Regions from separate parts of the Rouxiella chamberiensis genome, predicted to be linked through region 1. Evidence: predicted binding sites of a transcription regulator. Region 1 holds the regulator's gene; the other holds the start of a gene.
What was found. The regulator CRP, encoded in region 1, controls carbon source genes, mostly activating them, when cyclic AMP is high. The targets are predictions, from matches to a motif close to ATGTGANNNNNNTCACAT.

Region 2: a site for CRP is predicted at 2,443-2,460, ahead of cdd (cytidine deaminase). Genes of this name have one in related genera too.

Annotation. Positions count from the first base shown of each region.
Region 1 covers NZ_CP114058.1:4,035,398-4,040,797, reverse strand. Annotated here, with positions in the region: gene O1V66_RS18775 (hydrolase) at 1-955, shown strand, start outside; gene O1V66_RS18770 (YheU family protein) at 978-1,226, shown strand; gene O1V66_RS18765 (phosphoribulokinase) at 1,330-2,199, shown strand; gene O1V66_RS18760 (OsmC family protein) at 2,276-2,686, opposite strand; gene crp (cAMP-activated global transcriptional regulator CRP) at 3,033-3,665, shown strand; gene O1V66_RS18750 (YccS/YhfK family putative transporter) at 3,726-5,400, shown strand, end outside.
Region 2 covers NZ_CP114058.1:2,449,153-2,454,552, forward strand. Annotated here, with positions in the region: gene artQ (arginine ABC transporter permease ArtQ) at 1-479, shown strand, start outside; gene artM (arginine ABC transporter permease ArtM) at 479-1,147, shown strand; gene O1V66_RS11370 (hypothetical protein) at 1,211-1,384, opposite strand; gene O1V66_RS11375 (hypothetical protein) at 1,381-1,755, opposite strand; gene O1V66_RS11380 (hypothetical protein) at 1,737-2,288, opposite strand; gene cdd (cytidine deaminase) at 2,518-3,414, shown strand; gene O1V66_RS11390 (NAD-dependent malic enzyme) at 3,627-5,324, shown strand.

The sequences.
Region 1 (5,400 bases):
GCGCGGTGCTAGCAATCCGCATCTGCAAACGCTGCTGCCGCGTCTGGTCCGACGGCACGTAAAGCTAAAGCCGGTCTGGCAACGGCTGGATCTGCCCGACGGCGATTTTGTCGATTTGGCCTGGAGCGAAGATCCGCAATCTGCGCGCCACAAGCCGCGCATGGTGCTGTTCCACGGACTCGAAGGCGGCTTTTCCAGTCCTTATGCCCACGGCCTGCTGCAAGCCTGGCGGGAAAAGGGCGGACTCGGCGTGGTCATGCATTTTCGTGGTTGCAGCGGCGAACCCAATCGGCTGCGGCGGATTTATCATTCGGGCGAAACCGACGATGCGCGCTTTTTCCTGAACTGGCTGCGCCGCACCCACGGGGAAGCGCCGACCGCCGCCGTCGGCTTTTCGCTGGGCGGCAATATGCTGGCCTGCTATCTTGGCGAAGAAGGTGAAAACTGTGCCTTGCAGGCGGCGGTGATAGTCTCTGCGCCGCTGATGCTCGAACCCTGCGCCTATCGCCTCGAACAGGGTTCGTCGCGCATTTATCAGCGCTATCTGCTGGACCAGCTGAAAGGCAACGCGCGGCGCAAGCTGTTGAAATATCCCGATACGCTGCCCGTGACGCTGGCACAGCTCAAGGCGATGCGCCGTCTTCGCGAGTTTGACGATGCCATCACCTCCAAAGCTCACGGCTTTGAAAACGCGCTAGACTATTATCGTCGCTGTAGCGGTTTGCCGCGGCTTTCGAAGGTCAAGGTGCCGCTCCTTATTCTGCATGCCAAAGACGATCCCTTCATGACCGACGCGGTTATCCCGGATGCACGGGATCTGCCGCCCGAGATTGAATATCAGCTGACCGAACATGGCGGTCATGTCGGCTTCGTAACCGGCAGCTGGCGGCGTCCGCAGATGTGGCTCGAAACACGCATTCCCGACTGGCTGGCCCCGCGCCTTCTGGCTAAATAACTGATGAAAAAAGATAAATAACATGATCATTCCCTGGAAAGAACTGCCTACCGAAACGCTCGACAGCGTGATTGAAGCCTTTGTACTGCGCGAAGGCACGGACTACGGCGAACAGGAGCGCTCACTGGCGCAAAAGGTCGAAGACGTTCGCCGTCAGCTCAAAAGCGGCGACGTAGTGCTGGTGTGGTCCGAGTTGCACGAAACGCTCAATATCATGCCGCGGGGTCAGTTCCGTGCGGGCGACGAAGAGCGGGAAAACGATTATCCCTAGTGCAAAATGTCTTCGACTCCGCCACCCGGTTGTCCTGTAATTCAGCGCATAGATATGGTAACAATAAGCGTAATTATGCGCGAACCGCAGGAGTCAGACGCCCATGTCAGCTAAACATCCCGTTATCGCCGTCACCGGATCAAGCGGCGCAGGAACGACGACCACCAGTCTGGCCTTTCGCAAGATTTTCCAGCAGCAGGGCCTGCACGCCGCCCAGCTTGAAGGCGATAGCTTTCACCACTTTACGCGTCCGGAAATGGACGCGGCTATCCGCAAGGCGCGAGATTTAGGGCGACATATCAGCTATTTTGGTCCCGAGGCCAACGACTTCACCCTGCTGGAGCAGAGTTTTATCGAGTACGGCAGAACCGGCTCCGGCCGCTCACGCAAGTACCTGCATACTTATGACGAAGCCGTCCCTTACAATCAGGTGCCCGGAACCTTTACCCCGTGGCAGGCGCTGCCCGAGCCGACCGATATCCTGTTCTACGAAGGGTTGCACGGCGGGGTGGTCACCAATCAGGTCGATGTCGCCAAACACGTCGATCTGCTGGTCGGCGTGGTGCCTATCGTCAACCTCGAGTGGATTCAGAAACTGGTGCGCGACACCGGCGAACGCGGTCATTCGCGTGAAGCCGTGATGGATTCCGTAGTGAGATCGATGGATGACTACATCAATTACATCACGCCGCAGTTCTCCCGCACGCACATCAACTTCCAGCGCGTTCCGACCATCGACACCTCCAACCCTTTTGCCGCCAAGGCCATTCCTTCGCTGGATGAAAGCTTTGTGGTAATTCACTTTCAGGGGCTGGATCAAATTGATTTCCCCTATCTCCTGGCAATGCTGCAAGGCTCGTTTATCTCGCATATCAATACGTTGGTGGTGCCTGGCGGCAAGATGGGACTGGCAATGGAGTTGATTATGGGGCCGCTGGTGCAGCGTCTCATGGAAGGCAAGAAAATAGAGTAGGCACCGGCTGCCACCCGGTATTGGCCCGGCGGCAGTCGGCGATTGATGGCGCGACCCGTGGTCGCAATGTTATGGCTTATTCTTGCGAATCAATCACTTCAAAGCTGTGAGTGATAGTTGCCGCTTTCCCGAGCATCAGGGACACCGAACAGTATTTCTCGGCAGACAGGCTTACCGCGCGCTCAACGACTTTGTCGGTCAGATCTTTACCGGTCACGATGAAATGCAGGTTAATGGTGGTAAACAGGCGCGGGGCCTCTTCGCGGCGTTCGGAAGTCAGTTTCACTTCACAGCCGACAATCTCGTTACGCCCTTTTTGCAGGATTGAAACCACGTCGATGGCGCTGCATCCTCCGGCCGACATCAGCAACATTTCCATCGGGCTGGGTGATTTGTCCCCGGCATTGCCATCCATCAGAATCTGATGGCCAGAGGCTGATTCGCCGAGAAACGTTAACCCTTCAACCCACTTTACCCGTGCTTGCATTTGAATCTCTCCACTCGTCATTTTTCAAAACAGACTACCCTTTACCCCTGAAACTGGCAATGTAACTCGATCCGCATCATGCTGAAGCGAGACAACACAAGACACGTCTGCAAACCTGTGCTACAAACAAAGCCGAAAGAAACTTTCCAACAAGTTGCGGTCAGGTTTTTTGGGTGTTAACAGGATAACCTTGGTGATAAGGGCAAATTACCGCTTAAATCACTCTACCTGCCGCTTGCAGCATTGCTGGTCAGTTCATATGCTAAAAGAGCGCGAAGTAAAAATCGCCGAACAGGGTCTTAGAACCCTGCGATTTTGGGCAGCGATAAAAAGAGGATAATAACTAATGGTTCTCGGCAAGCCACAAACAGACCCTACTCTCGAATGGTTCCTGTCTCATTGTCATATACACAAGTATCCATCCAAAAGTACGCTGATTCACCAAGGTGAAAAGGCTGAAACGCTTTACTACATCGTGAAAGGCTCGGTTGCCGTGCTTATCAAGGATGAAGAAGGTAAAGAGATGATACTTTCCTACCTGAATCAGGGTGACTTCATCGGCGAGCTGGGACTCTTCGAAGAAGGTCAGGAACGCAGTGCATGGGTTAGAGCGAAAACTGCCTGTGAAGTGGCCGAAATTTCCTACAAGAAATTCCGTCAGCTTATCCAGGTCAACCCCGACATTCTGATGCGTCTTTCCGCACAGATGGCAAGCCGACTGCAAATTACGTCCGAGAAAGTGGGTAACCTTGCTTTCCTTGATGTAACCGGTCGTATTGCCCAGACTCTGCTGAATCTCGCCAAACAGCCCGATGCCATGACGCATCCCGATGGGATGCAGATAAAGATCACCCGTCAGGAAATCGGTCAAATCGTCGGTTGCTCACGCGAGACGGTAGGGCGAATTCTCAAAATGCTCGAAGATCAGAGCCTGATCTCGGCACACGGTAAAACGATTGTCGTTTACGGCACGCGTTAATCGCTTTAAAAACGGCACGGCGAGTCTTCGTTGTGCCGTTTTTGTCAGACTCTCCTTCACATGACGCTTTGGCGACGACTCTTTTACCACCCTGAAATCAATTATGCGCTGCGACAGACGCTGGTGCTTTGCCTGCCTATCGCCTTTGCCATGCTGTTCGGCGAATTGAAGATGGGGCTGCTGTTTGCGCTCGTTCCTGCCTGCTGCAATATTTCCGGTCTCGACACGCCGCACAAACACTTCTTCAAACGCCTGGCTATCGGCGGTTCGCTGTTTGCCGTCAGCAGTATTCTGCTCCAGCTGATGCTGGTGAACTGGCATGTTCCGCTGCCGTTTATCATGCTCGGCCTGTCGCTGGTTATCGGCGTAACGGGCGAGATAGGCCCGCTGCATGGCCGTTTGCTGTCGGGTGCGCTGGTGGCGTCCATCTTTACCCTCAGTATGGCGGGCGTGGTGCCTATCTGGCATGCGCCGCTGCTGTTTGTGGTCGGCACCGCGTGGTACGGCCTCTTTAACTGGCTGTGGTTCCGACTGTCCGAAGAGCAGCCGATGCGCGAAACCCTAAGCCAGTTGTATAACGAACTCGCCGATTATTTCGAAGCTAAATACTCCTTGCTGACTCAGCACACCGATCCCGAGACCGCGCTGCCACCGCTACTGAAAAGACAGCAGAAAGTGATCGACCTGATTGCCCTGCTCTATCAGCAACTGCATATGCTGCCCACCAACCAGCATCAACATCGCAAACGGCTGCTGCGCAGTTTTCAGGTGGCGCTGGATTTGCAGGAGCACATTACCGTCAGCCTGCATCTGCCTACCGAAGTGCAAAAGCTGGTGGAGGAGAGCCACGCGGAAGCGGTTATCCGCCGCAATGCGCAGGTGATTGGTGCGCGATTGCGGGTGATTGGCGACGACATTCTCTATCATCGCCGTTCCGTGCGTTTCTCGATGGCCAATGAACTGGCGGCGCTGGAGAAGATTGCCTCGCGCTATCGCGAGAATCCCGTTGGTCAGTTTTGCTATTACCATTTCAGTCGCATTGCCCGCCTGCTGCGCACCCAGCGCCCGCTGTATCGCCGTGATTTGATGCAGGAGCAGAATCGGCTGCCCTTCTGGGCCGCGCTGAAAAGCTATCTCTCCTTCAAGTCGGCGGCCCTGCGCAATGCCGCGCGGCTTGGCGTTATTCTGGCGATAGGCAGTACGCTCGGCATGTTCTTCAATTTGCCAAAACCTTACTGGATTTTGCTTACCACCCTGCTGGTGAGCCAAAACGGCTACAACGCCACGCGGGTGCGGATTCAGCACCGTGCGCTCGGCACGCTGATAGGGCTTATCGCGGCCGCGGGTCTGCTTCAGCTCGCCATTCCGCAAAATTTAACGCTGCTGCTCATGCTGATCATTACCCTTGTCTCCTACACGGTGCTGCGCAAAAATTACGGGTTGGGAATGATTGGCCTGACGGTGACGGCGGTCTATACGTTGCAGATTCTGGCGCTCAATGGTGCGCATTTCCTGCTGCCGCGGCTGATTGATACCCTGATTGGCTGCGCGCTGGCGTTTGGCGGCACTATCTGGCTGTGGCCGCAGTGGCAGAGCGGGATGCTGCGCACCAACGCGCATCAGGCGCTGGAGGCCGATCAGGAAGCCATTAGACGGGTATTGCAGCAAGATCCGGATCCCGCCGAGCTGGCCTACGCCCGCATGAAAGTGAATCAGGCGCATAATCAGCTATTTA
Region 2 (5,400 bases), 1.6 Mb from region 1:
GATTCAACATCAATCTGTATTTCGTGCAGATTCCGGTCAAACTGCCCGTCGACAACGTCGAAGTCAGCCCGTTTGTCTGCGGCGTGATTGCGCTGTCGCTGCTGTACTCGGCCTATGCGTCGCAAACGCTGCGTGGCGCGCTGAAAGCCGTACCGCACGGCCAGTGGGAGTCGGGTCAGGCGCTCGGGATGCGCAAAGTCGCCATCTTCTTCCGCCTGATCATGCCGCAGATGTGGCGTCATGCCCTGCCGGGTCTCGGCAATCAGTGGCTGGTGCTGCTCAAGGATACCGCGCTGGTGTCGCTTATCAGCGTCAATGATCTGATGCTGCAAACCAAGAGCATTGCCACGCGCACGCAGGAACCCTTTACCTGGTACATGACGGCGGCGGCGATTTATCTGGTTGTGACGCTAGTTAGCCAGTTCGTCATTAAACGCATCGAACTCCGTACCACCCGCTTTGAACGGAGTGCTTCCTGATGTGGGAATATTTGCCTGAAGTGCTGAAAGGTCTGCATACCAGCCTGACGCTGACTCTGGCGGCGCTGCTTGTCGCGCTGGTATTGTCCGTGCTGTTTACCATTGTGCTGACACTCAAGGTGCCGGTGTTAAGCCCGATAGTGCGTGCTTACATCACCTTGTTTACCGGTACGCCGCTGCTGGTGCAGATCTTCCTGATTTACTATGGACCGGGGCAGTTTCCCTCGATTCGCGAGATCCCGTGGCTGTGGGAGACGCTGTCGCAACCCTGGCTCTGTGCGATGTTTGCGCTGGCGTTGAACAGTGCGGCCTATACCACGCAGCTGTTTGTTGGCGCGGTGCGGGCCATTCCGGGCGGTCAGTGGGAATCCTGCCAGTCTCTCGGGATGTCGAGAAAGCAGTCGCTGCGCATTCTGCTGCCGTTTGCCTTTAAACGCGCGCTCTCTTCCTATTCCAACGAAGTGGTGCTGGTATTCAAAAGCACCTCGCTTGCGTACACCATTACGCTGATGGATATCATGGGGCACAGCCAGTTGATGTATGGCCGCAGCTACGATGTGATGGTCTTTGGTGCGGCGGGCGTGGTGTATCTGTGTGTCAACGGGCTGCTCACGCTGATGATGCGCCTGATTGAACGCCGTGCGCTGGCTTTCGAACGTCGAGACTAACATGGCAGCAGGACATATCATCGATGCATGATGATGTGTCCTGTTCCCTGCCTTTTCAAACGGTTAACTTCCCTTCTTGTCCAGCTCGTCCGCATGCTCGGGCGTAGCCACAAAGCCATTCTTCCTTTCCGTCAACCCGCCTTGTTGCCAATGGCTCGGGATCTTGGTGCCGTTTTCGAAATAATAGCGATATAAATCAACCCAGTTGCGGACTATCTCCCACTTGCCTTTATTCACAAAGGCGATAGGGAATTCCCCATTCTTGCCACTACGCCGAGGTAACCTCCGCTTTTAACCACGTTGTCTTTTTCATGATTCCACATGTGGGGAACAAAGTTGACCTGTGGCCCGTGGCGCACGACATTTTTTTCGATGAAGTCATAAGGTCTGTTGGCATCAAGTTTTGATACCTCAAGGTTGATCAGATTCTTCACCTTCTCCTCTTCACTTTCATCCGCCACGGGCACATGCCCGCCTTTGCCCCCTTTGTCGAAGCTGATGATGTCGTGCATGTCGTAATCGCCCGTATATGGAATTATTTCTTTATTTTCAACAGCCTGCTTATATTGACCAATCTTGGCGTCGTCATCTAAATCCAGTTCAAACACGGTATCCATTTTGGCTTTGGTGTCATAGATGTATACGCCCGTGATCTTTTGGTCTCTTTGTCCCAACGGCCCACCATGCCAATCAGGCCCTTATCTCTCGCCAACTGCAAAATATTGCCGCTTTCTGCCGCGCCATAGGCTTTTTCTACCGAGGCTTTCTTGATGGTTTTCTCGAGGATGTTGTGCCCTTTGGCGGCAGCGCCCTGATTCAGCGCATCGAGCGTCGGCCCACCGGCAGAACGGAAACTCCCCGCAAAATTACCGGTTCGCGATGCGTTTTCCATCGCCGCCATGTGCTGTTCCGTCACGAACTCGATTTTTACCTGATTCGCGGCATTGACCCGGTTGACGATAGCCCTCATTTTCTGTTTGTCCAGATACGTCTCCAGCCGGTTCTGGCTCTGCTGACTGGCGGACGAATAGCCGGAGGTCTTGGAAGAGTTGGAGGAATCCGTGGAATTTGAAGAGCCGGAAGAGAGCTTACGGTCACCCTGAGTCAACGGTAAGTTCTGGTAGATTTTTCCTATAGGCATAATCCATGTCCAAATTTTATGGTCAGATACGTGATTATAGGCTTGGTGAATAGGTTGATTAGGTGGAAAAAAGCCGCCAAGGCGAATGGATAAGGACGCGATGACGGCGATACCTCTCGCAATCTCGAGATTTATTGCAGTGATTACATAAATAAAGTGATTATTGTCACACTAAACAGGCAAAAAGCCCCTTAGAATAGCCTGCCACAACGTTTTCAAGGATGTCTCCATGCACACTCGTTTTATCGATGCTTTCGCCGGCCTGACCGCTTCACTGCAATCTGCCCTTGAGCCGATACTCCGCCATGATGACTTCCCCGCGATGCTCACAGCCACTCAGGTCGAGTCGATAAAGACCCTGACAGGACTGGACGACGCCGCGCTGGCCTTTGCGTTACTGCCCCTCGCCGCCGCCTGCTCCGTCGCACCCATTTCAAGATTTTATGTCGGTGCCGTGGCTCGCGGCGTTAGCGGCAATCTTTATTTCGGTGCCAATATGGAGTTTCGCGGCGCATCGATGCAACAGACGGTTCACGCCGAACAATCGGCGGTGACGCACGCCTGGATGCGGGGCGAAGCGCGCCTTGCCTCAATCACGGTCAACTACACGCCGTGTGGCCACTGTCGACAGTTTATGAATGAATTGAATAGCGGTACCGAGTTGGCTATCCACTTGCCGGACAGAGCGGTCGCCAGTTTGGGGGACTACCTTCCCTACTCCTTCGGACCTCGTGATTTGGACATCGCGACGCTGCTGATGGACGACGTCGATCACGGCTATTCGCTTCCGGCCGACACGCCACATCACGACGAACTGGCGCAGCAGGCGCTGATTGCCTGCAACCAAAGCCATGCTCCCTACAGCCAGTCTCACAGCGGTATTGCGCTGGAAAGCGGAAACGGCAAGCTGTTTACCGGCCGCTACGCCGAAAACGCCGCGTTCAACCCGAGCCTGCCGCCTTTGCAGGCGGCGCTGGTGGTGTTGAATCTTGCCGGAGAAGACTGCCTGAAGATTACCCGGGCGGTGCTGGTCGAGCGTCAGGATCCGCTGGTCAGTCAGTATGACGCCACACGCGCCACGCTCGCCGCGCTTGGCTGTCTGGCACTGGATCACATCCCTCTTTAATCGACCCGAACAGGCCATCGCGGATGGCCTGCTCCGCGGTTCTCTTCAACAAAGCATCAACTGCCCGCTTCCCGACAGGGAAACCATTGAGTTGCGCCTTTCTCCTCTGCTAAAGTCCTTGGGTCACACAGGCCATTATAAAATCGATGTGATCATCTACACTTATTCACTTTGCCTTTTCTGCCCTTTCCGAGACCTGAAGAGTAAAATCAATGGAACTAGAATACGAAAGTAAACGCCCGCTTTATATTCCGCATGCAGGCCCTATCCTGCTTGAATTCCCCTTATTGAACAAAGGCAGCGCCTTTAGCCAGGAAGAGCGCGCCAACTTCAACCTGCACGGCCTGCTACCGGAAACGGTTGAAACTATTGAAGAACAGGCCGCGCGCGCCTATCGTCAATTTCAGGATTTCAAAACCGATATCGATAAACACATTTATCTGCGCAATATTCAGGACACCAACGAAACGCTGTTTTATCGGTTGATTGACGAGCATCTAAGCGAAATGATGCCGGTCATCTATACGCCGACGGTCGGCGAAGCCTGCGAGCATTTCTCTGAAATCTATCGTCGCGCACGTGGACTGTTTATCTCCTATCCGAATCGCGAACACATCGATGACATGCTGCAAAATGCCACCAAACAGCACGTTAAAGTTATCGTGGTGACAGACGGCGAACGTATTCTCGGCCTCGGCGATCAGGGCATCGGCGGAATGGGTATTCCTATCGGTAAACTTTCCCTTTATACCGCCTGTGGCGGCATCAGTCCGGCCTACACGCTGCCGGTCGTACTCGACGCCGGTACCAACAATCCGCAACTGCTCAACGACCCGCTGTACATGGGGTGGCGTCATCCGCGTATTACGGGCGATGAATACTATGCGTTCGTCGATCAGTTCATCGAGGCGGTCAAGGTCCGTTTCCCGAACGTGCTGCTGCAATTCGAAGACTTCGCCCAGAAGAATGCCATGCCGTTGCTCAACCGCTATCGTGAGGAGCTGTGCTGCTTCAATGACGATATCCAGGGCACCGCTTCCGTCACCGTAGGCAGTCTGCTGGCCGCCAGCCACGCCGCAGGTAGCCGCCTGCGCGATCAGACTGTAACCTTCCTCGGAGCCGGTTCTGCGGGCTGCGGCATTGCCGAGCAAATCATTGCGCAGATGAAATCGGAAGGATTGAGCGAAGACGAGGCCCGTTCACGCATCTTTATGGTCGACCGTTTTGGTCTGCTGACCGACAAACTGACCAACCTGCTGGATTTCCAGAGCAAACTGGTGCAGAAGAGTGACAACTTGCAGGGCTGGGACGTCAACACAGACAACATTTCGCTGCTGGAAGTGGTGCGCCACGCCAAGCCGACCGTCCTGATTGGTGTTTCCGGTCAGCCGGGCCTGTTTACGGAAGAGATCATCCGCGAGATGTACAAGCACTGCGAACGTCCTATCGTGATGCCGCTGTCGAACCCGACCTCGCGCGTGGAGGCGCATCCGGCCGACATCATCAGCTGGACCGACGGTGCAGCGCTGGTCGCGACCGGCAGTCCTTTCGCGCCGGTGAGCTACAAAGACAAGGTCTACCCGATCGCACAGTGCAATAACTCCTATATCTTCCCTGGCATCGGCCTTGCCGTGATAGCCTCGGGGGCCAGGCAGGTGACCGACGGCATGCTGATGGCCGCCAGTCGCGCACTCGCCGAATGCTCACCGCTCGCCACCGACGGCGTAGGCTCCCTGCTGCCCGATGTAAACGATATTCAGGGCGTTTCGAAATGCATCGCAATGGAAGTGGGCAAAGCCGCGCAAATCGAAGGCGTTGCACAGGTCACCACCGAAGAAGCGCTGTCGAAAGCCATCGAACACAACTTCTGGGCGCCGCAATACCGTAGCTATAAGCGCACCTCGTTCTAACTCGTCATTCCGGGCGCTGCCGCGCCCTTGATGTTGTTTAAGTGAGTGAGCTTATATTGGTAAGTGATTCGGGTGA